DNA from 2 places in the Bacillus sp. AP8 genome. Region 2 is predicted to be linked to the other one. Evidence: riboswitches for the same ligand, from Rfam matches in the RefSeq annotation. Region 2 holds a riboswitch; the other holds the start of a gene.
What was found. Region 2 has a riboswitch for lysine ahead of BN349_RS18385 (Na+/H+ antiporter NhaC family protein). Riboswitches for the same ligand answer to the same signal wherever they lie in the genome.

Region 1 (7,996 bases), on a different contig from region 2:
TTTCATTCTAGTTTACATAATATATATTATAGGAAGCAATACTAAAACAACTAAATCTAGTCTCAAACTACAAGTATACTTAAGAAAGTGAGACAAAATACAAATATTTAAATAACATTTGATATTTCTTTAATAACTCATGATTCCTCTAAATAAAAAAAGAACGTATTAATAACGTTCTTTTTGTTGGAAAAAAATTTAATTGGCATTTTTAAACTCATCAATTTCAATGATAATTTTTTTGAGTTCTTTTATAGATGCTATGACATTGTGATCATATTCTAAGCTATGATTTACGCCTGGTATTAGTTTTGTTCTAATATGTGAATTAGTTTTCAATGTATTAAATCTTTTTGTATTGTAATTTGGATCTGCGTCACCAATTATACAAAAACTCTTTTGTTTTCTATTTGTAATAGATTGGAAAACTTCATCTATTTTTAATAATGGAGTTAGCCAAATTAATTTAGCCTTTCTAAATATGTCCTTTTGTGAAATATCACTCAGAGCTATCGTACCAATTGATTTTCCAATTAGATTAAATTGTTCATAGTTATTCGTAGAATTAGCTAACAAATGTGAAATTGCTGCGTTTGTGTCATATTTAATGGCTGTTATGAATTCTTCTTTTGATTTTGCTTCAAAGTGATCTTGATCATATTTGTAGTTAACCTGTAGAACATCGTAATGACTATTTAAGTAGATTCCTGTAATGTAATGAAAAAGTGGTTTTTGAGTGGTGTAACCCCATCCAGGTAAAAGGATAGCAAGTTTATTTGACTTAGAATCATTTTTCAATAACGTATAAGTAAGATCAAAATCTTCGTAACCTTGAATATGATATGTTTGATTTTCAATCATATACCTCTTCCCTTCCCCGTTCTTTACATAAATAGTTCTTTTACAAATTTTAATCAAAAAAAGAAAAAAAATACGTTAAATAGCAAAATAATTACTAACATTTTATAAAAATTTGATAAATATGCGCTTTTTAAGTGTTGAGAACAAATGTTCTGGATGCTTACATTTTGTAAATAAGTGTATTTAATTTACATTTTACGGGTGTATTTTTATGTAAAAAACGTGTAATCTACCATGATTTTACATTCATTCTTGTTTAAAAATGCCCGTTTTTCACAAGTAGAACACATGTTCTTTTTGATGTTACTTTTATTTTTGATAATAAACCATTTGGTTAATTAGTGCCGGAATCTCACTTAAATCATCAATGCTATTATCTGTTTTGAAATCTGGATATTGAAAATCTTTTTTCCAAATTGTTTTCATTCCAACGTTTTGTGCAGCGACTATATCATTTTGTGGATGATCGCCTATATATATAGCTTCGTGTGCTTCTACAGAAAGTTTATTTAACATTCGTATAAAGATTTCAGGATTTGGCTTTTTGATTCCTTCCATTTCTGAAATCGAGATAACATCAAAATAGGTTTCAATTTCTAACGCTCTTATGTTGTTCATTTGAAATGAAGTATAGCCATTTGATATGATTCCAAGTTTATACTTGCTGTTTTTTAAAGTAGTCAACATATGATGAATATTTAGGAAAGGTACACACTGTTTAGAAAAATGCTCCATATAGTCTTGCAATAATGTCTTCCAGCTGATATCAATAGTAGGAAATTCCGCTACAATTTGCTGATAAACCTTGTCTTTCCAAACATATCCCCTTGCATCTAGTTCAATAAAACGTGTGGTATAACTTTCCTTCGATAGTTGTTTTAAATGATTGTAAAGCCGCTCAAATTGATTTGAAATAAAAAACTTAACAGATTCATCCCTGTTCAATAATGTTCCATCTAAATCAAATAATATCGCTTTAATCACATCGGTTTCCCCTTTTATGTATGATGATACTCATTTTATCAGTCCATAAAATAAAACACGATATCTTCTACAAGAAAATATCGTGTTCTTCACTATTTATTCTTTTTCTAATGTGTTAGTGATCTTGTATTCTTTCTTTTTCTTTTCTAACCAAGTTGGGTATTCTTCATTTAATTTACTATCAAATAAATTTTGTTTAATTTCTTTCTTATGGTCTTCATATTTAGCTGCTTTAGCCGCTTTTTTACCCGTTACTTTGATAATATGGTAACCATAGTCTGTTTTAACTGGATCACTAATTTCTCCTTCTTTTAATGAGAATGCGGCCGTTTCGAAGGCCTCAACCATATCTCCTTTAGAGAAATAATCTAAATCCCCACCTTTTTCTGCCGAACTAGTATCGGTTGAATTTTTCTTCGCTAGTTCAGCAAAATCAGCACCATTATCTAATTCTTTTTTAATTTTTTGTGCTGTAGCTAGATCATCAACTAGAATATGACTTGCTTTTACTTGTTCTTGTTCATCAAACGAATCTTTATTTTCTTCAAAATACTCCTTCATTTCTTCATCTGTTATCTTGATTGATGGTTTAAGAAGTTTTTCTAATTTTAAGAAGTTTTCTATATCTGTTTTAAATGTTTCTAATGAAATACCACTTTGCTCTAGGGAAGCATCAAAAGCCTCCTGACCACCATATGATTGAATGAAAGATTCTAGTTCTTTATCAATGGCTTTTTGCGAAATAGTAATGTTTTCTTTTTTTGCTTCTAATTCAATAATTTTATTTTTAATTAATGTATCAACTACAGATGAACCATATTGTCCAACCATCGCATCATATACTTCTTCTTTTTTTATCTTTTCTCCACCTACTGTTGCTACAACATTCCCTTTTGTTAAAAGTGGGCTAAATGCTATTGCTAAAGCAACGATAACAGCTCCACCAATTATTAGTATTGCTTTCTTATTTTTAAATTTTGCTTTTTTTGTTGGTGTTTGAGTTTCGTTTAATGTTTCTTCAGACACATGATCTGTTGAAGTTGCGGATTCTTTCTCAACATAATCCTCTAAGTTTTTGTCAAAATCTTGATTTTCAGTTGGTTCTAAATTTTTCATATTCTCGTTGTTTGTTTCTTTTGATTCTGTCATTATCATTTCTCCATTAATCATATTTTCTTTGGTTAGGTGAAACATTGCTTTTTAAGCGGATTCTTCGTCACCTTACATAATTTCTTTTTCAAGACATTGATAATAATAACGTGAAAATATTAACAAACTATTAACAAATCGTTAATAAAACAAAAAAATATATTTTAAGTAAACACAAAAATAGTATGGTATTCTGTTGCAGAGCTTAACAATTTCTACTTGGTTGTTTATTGTATCGATACTATTTCAGCTTGTATTTCTACTCCAGTCTAACGTTAATTGAATCTGGATTAACGAAAACACCATTCTCAATATGTTCAGGAAGGTTTTGTACATTGAAATTCAAGAATTTTTCTCTACCCTCTAGATATGCCCTTTCTCCTTTAACTTATTTCATAATTTTATTACTAATAGGTAGTACATCATAATTATGAAAAGCAACTCCTTAGATTAACAATGGCTACACTTTCAACTGTCGATTAACTCCGCTTTCGAGTAAGGTTCACCGAATATTAACGTAGACGTTTCGTAAATAAAAAACACGATATTTTTATATCGTGTTTTTCGTTATAAATTATTCAATTACTTTATTTTCTTTAACATATCGATAAAATAGTATACCACTTGCTAATAAAAGCATTCCAAATAAAAAGGTTTTTAGATCGGCCGTACCTGCAATTAGTACATATACGGAGTACAAGAACGCTAGCGTACCGACTATTATATCTGTAATTCTTCCCTGACCATTTTTATATGTTTCTCCAGTAATAACGAGTTTTACTTGGAATGTCGTAGCTATAAGATATGGAATTAAATAAGATAATGTAGCGATATAAATAATAAACTCAAAAGCTTGTGAAATAGAATTTGAAATCGTTGAAAAAATAAACATTTGGCCTAAAATATTCGTACAAATTAGTGAAAAGGATGGAAATCCTTTGCTATTTTCTTTCATAAATTTAGGAATGAATAGCCCTTGTTTTGCAGCTGCACTTGGCACTTCAGCTGTTAACATAGTCCAACCAATCGTTGAACCTAATAGACTGATCAATCCTAATGCTGCTAGTAGTTTACCGCCAATCGGACCCATAACCGTAATAATGGCATCGATTAATGGTTTTTCAGACATAAGTAATTCTTCTTTTGGTAGTAATCCCATAACTAATGAACTAATTCCAATATAAATGGCTAAGGCAATAAGTAATCCAAGAATTGTCGCTTTTTTTACATCAGTTGGTTTTTTCGCACGTGAGGAAAAGACTACTGCTGATTCAACTCCTACAAAAGCCCAAAGAGTTGCAACTGCAGCGGCATTTATTTGTCCTAATAGCCCAACAGAATGACCACTAGAATTAACATTTTCGGCAACGAAAGGTGTGATATTGGAAGCTTCAAATGCGGTTAAGCCAATGATAATGAAAAAGACAAAACCACTTACTTTAGCAATTGTTGCTAATAGGTTTAGTTTACCTGCACTGCCAACTCCTCGTATAACAATAAAATGTACACCCCATAGTAATAGACTACAAACGATAAAAGTTAAAGCATTTCCTACTTTTAGAGTAAAATTACCAATCGTAAATAGTTCAGCTTGGTTTGTTAATTGCGGGAAGAAAGTGGATAAATAACTAGCAAAAGTTGTAATAATAGCAATGTTTCCAGCTAAATTCCCAATCCAATAACCCCATGTTGCCATGAACCCGGATAATTGGGCCGCTTGTGATCCTTTTTTAAATAATTCTTTCGCGTATATTTGTGGACCACCATTTAGTTCGGGCTTTCTTTTACCTAAATTCCCAAAAACTAATGTTACAAAAAGAACGCCGAGTCCTGTAAATATCCAGGCTAGCATAACGCCTGCAGGGCTTGCCACCTCGGCTAATGTACGTGGTAACATGAAGATTCCCGATCCAACCATGTTTCCAACTACTAATGAAGTTAAAATCCAAAATCCTAATTTTTGTTGTTTCATCGTATACTCCCTCTATACTTTTATGTTGTAAAGTATATACATTAGTTGTTATTAATATAGAGTAGATATCCAAACATCAGTGGTAGAGTAATTGCTATTTTTACAATAAAAAACACACCAATAAGTTGGTGTGTAATAAGAGTACAAATCAAATGGACACCAGACTTTGTTGTGATAGCTCTTCATAGCATTTAAACTATGACAGTTCTACACCTATTATGATGTAGCCCCAGTTCACTATAGCCAGAAAACTATAGCACTTCGGCGATGGTTCCTTTCCATAAACGTCTTTGAGTTTTCTGTCTCTCTGTTTATGTACTATTAAACATCGCAACCTCTACCCCACCGTGATCTGATGGAGATTCTATCATTATTAATATAATAATATAGTAATTACTTAAGATGTATATGTCAACCATTTACGCCATATCCTTTATCTTTTTATTAATTTAAAACTATTCTGAATATATAGATAAGGTTAACTTGTTAAACAGTTTATCCGGAAAGTTATGAGTAGCCGCTAATTGCTTACTTTAATTGAATATTGTCTACTTTCCTTACAAAAGCTTTAAGGATATAATAAGTTAAGGAATTGAGAAAGGATGTTTAAGATGATTACTATTACAGAATATGAAATCCAATTGATTAACGATCAATTTGGAATTTTACCCGGAAATAGATATGAGTTTTTGTTATATTTAGATGTTCCTGAAGATGATGAATTACATCATGAAAACGGAGTATATGCTAAAGTGATTTTTCTTGTCGATGGAGACAAAGAAGAGATTCTTACATATGATTTGTTTGAACGTTCAGAAAATACGCTTTTGGATTTCGAATTAGAAGATGATGAAATCTCTGTACTGAACACATTTTGTAAAGATCATTATTCTGAAGAAATGTAAAAAAAGAGTACCAGACATTAATTCTGGTGCTCTTTTTTAATTTTAATTATAGATTTCGCATTTACAAAAATGATTCCTAGAGTTACTAATATCAATCCTATAATTGCTGTAATTCCTATTGCTTCATTTAAGAAAATCCCACTTAAGAAAACCCCGAATACTGGAATAAGAAAGTTAAATAACGTTACTTTCCCTACCTGATGATATTTCAAAATGTTGTTCCAAAGTAAGAAAGCAGCGGCTGATAAAAAGGCTAAATAAAGCAACATAATTAGATCTTTAATAGAAAATGTGAAAAATGTGAAATCGGTTAGAAACATACCTAATAGAAGGAGTAACACTGAACCAATTAACATTCCATAACCTGATAGATAATGTGCTCTCCAATTGGCCAATGCACGCTTCGTTACAATATTTCCATATGCAGCAATAACTATGGAAGCAAGTACCAGCCATTCTCCATAGCCAATTGTAAAACTTACATCACCCTTTGGAATATAAGTGATGATAACTCCACAAAAACCAACAAGTAGTCCAATTACTTTGGCAGGGTAAAGATGATCATCTTTTAGTAAAAAATGAGCAAAGATGATTTGGAAAAAAGAACTTGTACCAGAAATGATACTTCCTTGGATTCCCGTTGCATGTGACAAACCGATATAAAAGAAAAAGTATTGCAAAAATGTCATCAAAATTCCTAAAACGATGATGATTTTTACAGATGATTTTTCAAATCGTAATTCATTCTTTTTACCAATTATTAAATAGAATAAAAAGATTAATAGTGCTGAAAGAAAGAATCGATAGCCTGCAAATAAGATTTGTTCGCCGACATCTGCTGGACCTATACCTAATGATTGATAACTTAATTTAATAACAGGAAACGCGCTTCCCCATAGAAATGTTGCGGTTATGGCTGATAAAGCCATCCCCCACGGATTTTGAAAGAATTTTTCAGTTTGCATCTAATTTCATACCTCGTTATTCTTCTATAAAAATATTATATTTAGTATCACGAGATATATCATACAACAAAAATAATTATTCTCCTATACAATTGACTTTAAATATACAGATAAACGATTGTAAAGGATTGTTTTAACATAGCTTTTGCACACGTAAGAATGCTTTCCTATTTGGTTTATTTATAATCTAGTTGAAATCTTTTTTTCATATCACTGCATTGTCTAATAATTTTTTCAATATAACTTTTTACTTCATCTTCTGTAAATACATAACCTTCCTCAAATCCTTGTTTCCTAATCAAGAAGTTTCCAAATAACACATCTAATAATTCCATTTCATTCATTAGTTCACCGTTCACGTCACCTGGATATTTTTCATTATTTTTAAGGTATTTTTCGATATATAAGTCATACATTTTAGAATCAACATCAGAAACGAGTAAACTTGTTTGATAAATATACTTCATTGCTCCTTCTACATGTTTCACTAATTCTGGATCAAGTAGTTTTTTATCTATATTCGGTTTTTCTTCATCTAGTAATGCTGTAGAACTCTGATGTTCAAATGGTTTAGGTTCTTTTTTTCGTTTTTTCCAAAGACTAAATTTTTCTTTCATTTTTACTCCCTCCTAACACTTATATAATATATATATCCTTAAAATAAGCTCTCAAACTCATAATATGTAAAAAAAAGAACACCAAATAAGTATTTTAGAATAACTTTTGTGGTGTTCTTAATATAAGTTTCTTCTTGAAAGATCTATTAATCATTCGGATTGCTGACAAGCTTGTTTTGCTAACAAAGAAAGTGTCATATCATCCATTGGTGGATTATGAAGGCCAGCTCTTACATCACGGTAGTATCGTTGTAATGGATTATTTCTTTGTAAGCTCTGAGCTCCAACAATTCTCATTGCTTTGTCTACAATTGAAATCGCTGAATTTGTAACAGCTTTTTTTACAGCTCCTAATTGTGTTTTAATTGCTAGATGATTTTCAGGTTGTGCTTCCCACATCGCTGCGACACTATATAAAAAGTGTCTACTTTGCAAAAGTTCTAACTCCATTTCTCCAATTAATCTTTGAACGTTTGGAAGCTCACTAATGGTCCCTTTAATGCTATTTGGTGAGTACGTTGTAGCAAATTGAATGGCATAATT
Region 2 (7,996 bases):
ATCAAGAGGAATTAAATGATTGGAAGAATAACATTCTTTCTTTACAGAAAAAATCAAAGAATATCTACGTATTATTTAACAATAACTCAGCAGGTGATGCAGCAGATAATGCGAAACAATTAATATCCTTATTAGGAATTGAGTACCAAGGATTAGCTCCAAGACAATTGGATTTATTCTAGCTATATCTATACATCAATAGAAAAACAAAGCTGTTTTCTAAAAGATTGTTGTTTTTAATGGTTTTTAGTAATAAAACTAGTTAATAAAAAATTGGTTGATTGGAGCTAAAGGTGCGAGCATACCAGAGGAGACTTCAACCTTTACTCCCTACTTGTTTATAGGCAACATAGTATACGAAAACAGTCAAAAATATAAAGGTGGAAATATATTTGGAATGGATTATTCTTTTACTCGTAACAGCATTTTGTGCGGGTGTTATTGGATCTTTAATTGGATTAGGTGGCGGAATCATACTAGTGCCCGCTATTTTATTTTTTCATTCTAGTTTAGGTTTATTAGGAGATTTAACTCCACAAAAGGCAGTTGGAATATCTACAATTATGATGATATTCACCGGTTTATCTTCTACATTGGCATATGTGAAGCATAAAAGAGTAGATTATAAAACAGGCTTCATTTTCTTCATTGGAAGTGGACCTGGGGGAATATTAGGCTCATACGTTAATAAAATGTTAGATGTCCAATCTTTTTATTTGTTTTTCGGTATGTTTGTTATCATCGTATCTATTGTTTTATTAATAAAAGACCAATTAAAACCATCAACATTAATTAATAAGGCTACGATAAAAAAAGTGTATACGGATTCTGATGGTAAGCAATATATATATGGGTTTAAACCAAGCATTGCCATAATGATTTGCTTTGCAGTAGGGTTTTGTTCGGGACTATTTGGTATTGGAGGAGGCTCTCTAATAGTACCAACAATGATTCTATTGTTTTTGTTCCCCCCACATGTGGCAGTGGCTACAAGTATGTTTATCGTATTTTTGTCTTCTATTACGAATTCAATCACTCATATAACACTTGGAAATGTTGTATGGCATTACGCATTAGTCTTAATTCCAGGTGCTTGGTTTGGTGCGAAGCTAGGAGCATATATTAATTCTAAACTAAAAGGAAATACACTTGTACGGTTACTACGTGTTATGCTCCTATTAATCGGTATTAAACTAATTATTGAAGGAATTAGTTAAAAAAAGAGGGAAGATGAAATGAGAGAAATTATACATTTTTACCATATAAACGATTTACATAGTCATTTTGAGCATTGGAAAAGGATTGAGAACTTTATACATGAACGAAAAAAATGGCATCTTGGTGCTGAAGAAGAAACGATTATTTTGGACCTAGGTGATCATTCGGATCGTTTTCATCCTTTTACTGAAGCTCTATCTGGCAAAGGTAATGTAAAGCTCTTAAATAACTTAGGGTGCCAGTACGTAACGATTGGGAATAATGAGGGAATTACATTCTCTTATGAGGAGTTAGACCATTTATACGACGATGCAACATTTAATGTTCTCGTAGCGAATTTATATAATCAGTCAGGGGAAAGACCAAGTTGGGCGAAGCCCTATCATATACATCAAACTGTTAAAGGAACTCGGATTGCCTTTATAGGTGCTACTGCTTATTTTCGAGTATTTTATGAGATGCTAGGGTGGAAAATTACTGATCCACAGGAAGAAATCATTGTGGCAGTTGATGAAGTGAAAAATCAATGTGATGTCATTGTATTATTGTCTCATCTAGGATTGGAACATGATAAACAGCTTGCAGAACACATACCGGAGATAGACATTATTTTAGGTGCCCATACACACCATATTCTACACGAGGGAATGTACGTTCAAAACACTTTATTATGTGGAGCAGGAAAAGGAGGCACATTCGTAGGTCATGTTGAAATAGAAGTGGATACTACGAAACATCCTATTTCTAAAAAAACTAGATTATACAATATGAATGAACAGGATCCAGTAAATAATGAAAGTGAATTTACTTATAAGTTATTTAAAATCGGCAAAGAACGGTTAGAAAAAGAAGTTTGTCACTTACCAAGGTCATTACCTGTTAGATGGTTTGAAGAATCAACTATTACAAAATTACTTTGCGATGCTTTACAGGAATATTGCCAGGCTGATTGTGCTTTCATAAATGCTGGATTATTATTGGATGGATTAAAAAAAGGACCAGTTACGTTATTTGATTTACACAGAATCTGTCCACATCCAATTAACCCTTGTGTTATTGAAATGTCTGGACAAGAATTAAAAGAAGTGCTTCTGCAATCACAAAATCCTGATTGGCCACATAAGCAAGTAAAAGGTTTTGGATTTAGAGGAAGTATTTTGGGAGTGATGATATATAGTAATATCAAAATCATAAGTCCTAAAGAAATTTATATTGGAGACGTACAATTAGATCTAAAAAAAACTTATACATTAGCCATTCCTGATATGTACACATTCGGATACTTTTTTCCTAGTATTAAACGTTCAGAAAAGAAAACGTATAAGCCGTTGTTCTTAAGAAATGTATTAGCTTCAAAATTATCTACAATGAGTATGTAGAATTATGCTATGACAGACACACATATTATCCTTTTTTCATATCGTATCAATGGTATGAAAGGAGTGATGGTATGGTTGAATTATTGCCAATTTCTATTGAGGATCGAACATTTATTGGTGTATCGGTAAAATTACCAAAAACCAATTTACTCGTTATTACATCTGATAGTGGTTACATTATGTGTGGCGCTCTAGATGTAGGTTTATTAAATGAAAAATTAAAGGATCGTAATATTATTGCTGGGCGTGCTGTTGGAGTAAAGACGCTAGAACAGTTATTAGAAGCTCCTTTAGAATCGGTTACCTATGGAGCAGAGTCTCTAGGCATTAAAAAAGGGATGCTTGGAAGAGATGCTTTGTTAAAAATGCAATGATTATTTTACCGTCAATTTGACGGTTTTTTTTTGCTATTTTAACTTACGGGAAAATTGTGGTTATTTGTCGTTTGAGTTGTTTTTGCATTTCTTTGTATAATAGTGATAGATATCTTCTGGGAAAATAAATAAAAAATATACAAAACAACATTTTTTGAACGATAATACAATTATGGAGAACTGTGTCGATAAAAGTAGAAATTCGTAGTATTAAACAATGTACAAGTATTTTCCGTTTAAAAAGATAGTGAATGAATTTAAGAAATTAATCATAGGAGACTTTAATGAGACTGATATCCACAAATCATGTAATACCTAAATCAATTTTGGGAAAGACCATTTATAACGAGCGAAATAAAGTTTTATTAAATGAAGGGGTAGTCCTATCGGAAAGCTTGGTTACAAGATTGATCGAATTAGGTGTTCTTTATGTATATATAGAAGATCCAAAAAGTGAAAATATTAATCCAGAAAATACGGTCTCAGAACGTTTAAGATTTGAAGCCATTGAGTCGATTGAAAGTATTTTTCTTGAAAGTGATAAGAAGGGAACGCAAGCCGCAAAATCTTATATCTTTGAAAAAAACTCCAAACAGCTTATGGGACTTATTCGAGGAATTATGAAAGAGATGACAGCAGAAAAAGGTTTATTGACGATTCTTGCAGATGTTTATACTCATGATTCATATATATTTACCCATTCCTATAATGTAACGCTATATGCTTTGGCAATTGGAATGGAGTTAAAGCTAAATCCAAAGCAATTGGAGATCCTGGGATTAGGCTCTATTTTACATGACGTTGGTAAAATGAAAGTGTCGCAAAAAATTTTACTGAAGCCAGGGAAGTTAACGGAAGAAGAGTATGAAGAAATTAAGACACATGCTGAAGAAGGCTTTCAAATATTAAAAGAAGTAAACACGGTTCCATTACTAGTCGCACATTGTGCCTATCAGCATCATGAACGAATAGATGGTTCTGGATATCCAAGAGGATTAAAAGATAAAGATATTCATTTTTTTGCTAAAATCTTGGCTGTTGCTGATGTTTTTGATGCAGTCACCTCTAATCGAGTATACAGAAAAGCGTTGCTCCCTCATGAAGGTTTAGAAATTCTTTATTCTGGATCAGGAACTTTGTTTGATACAGAAATCATTGAGGCATTTAGAAAAGCTGTTGCTATATATCCAATTGGTTTAACTGTGAAATTGAATGATAAGCGAATTGGTATCGTTTCCAAACAAAATCATGGAATTAGTGATCGACCAGTTGTTCGAATTATAAAAGATAATGGAAATCATGATGTTCAACCATACGAAATTGATTTAATGAAGTGCTTAGATGTAATGATAGTCGATTGTATAACGAATTAGAGTGTTGCTTAATAAATATTACTATAATTTATTATCGGAATTTTTATATAAAAAGTTGAAATAAAGTCTTATAATTGTTATATTAGAAAAGTAAATTAAATATTGAACTACTATCACCGCATGGGGTAGAGGTGCAAAACTTAAAAGTAGGCTGTTGTGAGGATGACAACTATGATCACAGCTAAAAGGAAGTTTTGCCGAAGTATCATTTGAAGTCAGGCATATGATACTGGGGTTGTCTTGAATAAGGACAGCACTGTCATTATAAAGATTATCTTTATAATGGTGAGCTACAGAGCGATGGACGATAACATACATTACAAAGGGTAATGATAGGTTGTTTTCTATCATTATCCTTTTTATTTTTGTCCAAGAACTGAAATGCAAGCTCTTCACCGCCCTTAACTTTTATTAAAGGAGAGAGAACAGCATGGAAAACACAATATTTTCTTTATTACCACCAGTAGTAGCCATTATTATGGTTCTTTTAATAAGAAAGGTTTTATTATCTTTAGGTTTAGGAATTGCTACAGCTGCATTGCTATTAGCTAACTTTAATCCTATGGATTCGTTAGCTACGATTGGAAAATCAGTTTTACAATTATTTATCGTGGATGGATCCGTTAACACAGGCAAAGTGTATATTATTTTATTTTTACTTATTTTAGGATGTATTACTGCATTTGTATCCATTTCAGGTGGAAGCAGAGCTTTCGGAGAATGGGCTTTAAAAAGAGTTAAAACAAGAACGGGTGCGCAGATAACAGCAGCGATTTTAGGAATTATTATCTTTATTGACGACTATTTTAATGCTTTAGCAGTTGGACAAATATCAAGACCTTTAACTGATCGAAATAGGGTTTCAAGAGCTAAGCTATCTTATATTATTGATTCAACTGCAGCTCCAATTTGTGTCGTATCACCAGTTTCTAGCTGGGGAGCATACATCATTGCCATTCTTGCTCCTATTTTAGCAGCGAATTCATTAGATATAAGCGGCTTTTCAGCTTTTATTCAAATGATACCCATGAACTTTTATGTTTGGGTATCTCTATTATTAGTGTTTTATACTTCATGGAAAAACATTAATTTTGGTCCGATGAAAATTCATGAAGATCGAGCAATTAAGGACGGAATCGTTTCTAATCCTGATAAACAAGCACCAGGAGAGTTAAAAAGTGATTTACCTGTTAGTAAAAAAGGTTCTGTTGCAGATTTATTAGTACCGATTGCTGCATTAGTGGTAGGAACTGTATCTGCAATGTTATGGACAGGTAGTAAGGCAATTGAAGGAAATGTGACTGTATTAGGCATGTTTGAGAATACGGACGTACCGACATCATTATTTTATGGAGGATTATTTGGTTTAGTTGTAACGATCATTTTATTCTTTCGACAAGTCTATTCTAAAAAAGCCGTGGATAGAAGCATGTTTTTCACAGGTGTAATAGAAGGAATTAAGTCAATGCTTCCAGCTGTATACATTTTGTTATTTGCTTGGGTCATCGTTGATTTAGTAGGTGCATTAGAAACAGGTAGCTATTTAGCAGGATTTGTTGAAAAATCTAATTTAAATATTGCTTTTATACCGTTTATTTTATTTTTGATAGCAGGTGTTATGGCGTTATCAACAGGAACATCGTGGGGATCATTCGGTATCCTTTTACCGTTAGCAGGAGATATCGTCGCTACTATGGATTCAAGTATGTTACTGCCATCATTAGCAGCTGTGTTAGCTGGTGCGGTATTTGGAGATCATTGTTCACCAATATCAGATACAACGATTCTATCTTCTACTGGGGCTGGCTGTGACCATATGGATCATGTTATGACTCAGTTACCTTATGCACTAATAAGTGCCGGTTTCGCTGCGATTGGATTCCTTTTACTTGGATTTACTGGAAGTGTATCATTATCTTTACTAATTGTACTAGCGGGTACTTTGGTTGCTCTAATGGCTCTTTCAAAGAAAGGGAAAACAGTTGTGGTTGGAGAAGATATAATTGAATAATTCATTTAAAAGGGGCCTCTCAAAAGTGATGCTTTTGAGAGGCCCCATGCTTTATCTAGTTTTTTTATTTGTTTCTTCGCTCGTTTCTCTCCCAAACAGTTAGGTGATAATAGGGATCAAAGCTCCATTCTGTATATCCATTGTCTTTATACATTCCAAAATGTAGATGTGGGGGGAACTTTCCACTTGTACCTGGAGGACCATATCCAGTGCTTCCTACACCGCCTATAATCATTCCTGGTTCTACAATTTGACCAATTTCAATTCCTTTCGCAAATCCACTTAAATGGGCGAAATAATGATAGGTATTATTTAAGTCTCTTATGCCAATTCTCCATCCGCCGTAGCGATTCCAGCCTTTAATTTCAACAATTCCATAGCAAGTCGCTCGAACAGGAACGCCATAGTTGGCAAATATATCTGTTCCCTCATGACTTCGACGTCCACCCCATCCTCGAGCTACACCCCATGTACTTCTATAGCTATAGTCCGCTGTAATAGGAACAGGGAAGGCTTTTTCATGTAAATTGATTCGATTATATTTCTGGAATAATTTGGCGTTGCCCATAACGATACCTACAGCCTTATCTCGTTTATAATAGTTCCATAATGCAATACGAATATTTTCTTCATCAGAACCATATTGAGCTAAGTAAGAAGCTATTGAAACTAATACATCATACTCGGATTTTGGATTTGCTTTTCCGTTCCCATCACCATCCATACCAATACCATCAAAAAACGCTATCCTTCTTGGGTTTTGATCGAATATATTGGGATTCAATAAGCCACTCCATTTTTCAGGTGGAATCAAAATTCCAATAGAGCCTTCAGAATCAGGCAAATCTCTTCTTGCATTCCTTATACTATGTTCATATTGATCAATCGCTGCCATATAAAACCATGGAATTTGAAAGTTATCTTCAATATTCTTAAAGAGCTCCATTCTTTTTTTATCTGAAAATGTATTCGTTTGAGCTTCTACATCGTTATGTACAAATATAAGTATCGTACTTATAATAGCTATAAAAGTGGAAAAAGCTCGCATGAATTTGCTCCTTTCTAAACCAATCATAATTTTATTGTGTGAATAAATTCGAGAAATACAATTATAAAATATTGGAAAGGAAAATCCTAAAAGTTGTAAGGAGTTTTTTTATTTGATACATTGTCTACACATAGAGAAATTACAAAATGATGGGAGATGTTATTTTGAGTAAGAAAAATACATATATCCGTAAACCAGAATGGCTAAAAATAAAATTGCAAACGAATGAGAATTATACAGGCTTAAAGAAAATGATGAGGGAAAAGAATTTACATACAGTATGTGAAGAAGCAAAATGTCCTAATATTCACGAATGTTGGGCGGTTCGCCGAACTGCTACATTTATGATCTTAGGTTCAGTTTGTACAAGAGCTTGTCGTTTTTGTGCTGTAAAAACAGGTCTACCAACTGAGTTAGATTTAGCTGAACCAGAACGCGTGGCTGACTCTGTTGTACAAATGAATTTAAAACATGTAGTTGTTACTGCAGTTGCTCGAGATGATCTTAAAGATGGTGGAGCAGCGGTATTTGCTGAAACAGTTCGAGCGATTAGAAGAAAGAATCCTTTCACATCTATAGAGGTTCTACCTTCT

Region 1: it holds a riboswitch for lysine, as region 2 does, so the genes downstream of both, BN349_RS07385 (amino acid permease) here and BN349_RS18385 (Na+/H+ antiporter NhaC family protein) in region 2, are expected to answer to the same signal.

What each region holds. Positions count from the first base shown of each region.
Region 1 is NZ_CAPG01000029.1:35,592-43,587, reverse strand. Features, by position in the region: gene BN349_RS07400 (hypothetical protein) at 199-861, opposite strand; gene BN349_RS07395 (HAD family hydrolase) at 1,171-1,845, opposite strand; gene BN349_RS07390 (peptidylprolyl isomerase) at 1,942-2,994, opposite strand; gene BN349_RS07385 (amino acid permease) at 3,569-4,966, opposite strand; lysine riboswitch at 5,134-5,314, opposite strand; gene BN349_RS07380 (DUF6509 family protein) at 5,578-5,871, shown strand; gene BN349_RS07375 (DMT family transporter) at 5,889-6,836, opposite strand; gene BN349_RS07370 (hypothetical protein) at 7,013-7,453, opposite strand; gene BN349_RS07365 (acyl-CoA dehydrogenase family protein) at 7,604-7,996, opposite strand, start outside.
Region 2 is NZ_CAPG01000076.1:62,205-70,200, reverse strand. Features, by position in the region: gene BN349_RS18410 (DUF72 domain-containing protein) at 1-182, shown strand, start outside; gene BN349_RS18405 (sulfite exporter TauE/SafE family protein) at 393-1,217, shown strand; gene BN349_RS18400 (bifunctional metallophosphatase/5'-nucleotidase) at 1,236-2,597, shown strand; gene BN349_RS18395 (YunC family protein) at 2,669-2,971, shown strand; gene BN349_RS18390 (HD-GYP domain-containing protein) at 3,256-4,344, shown strand; lysine riboswitch at 4,463-4,645, shown strand; gene BN349_RS18385 (Na+/H+ antiporter NhaC family protein) at 4,775-6,355, shown strand; gene BN349_RS18380 (M23 family metallopeptidase) at 6,420-7,403, opposite strand; gene lipA (lipoyl synthase) at 7,553-7,996, shown strand, end outside.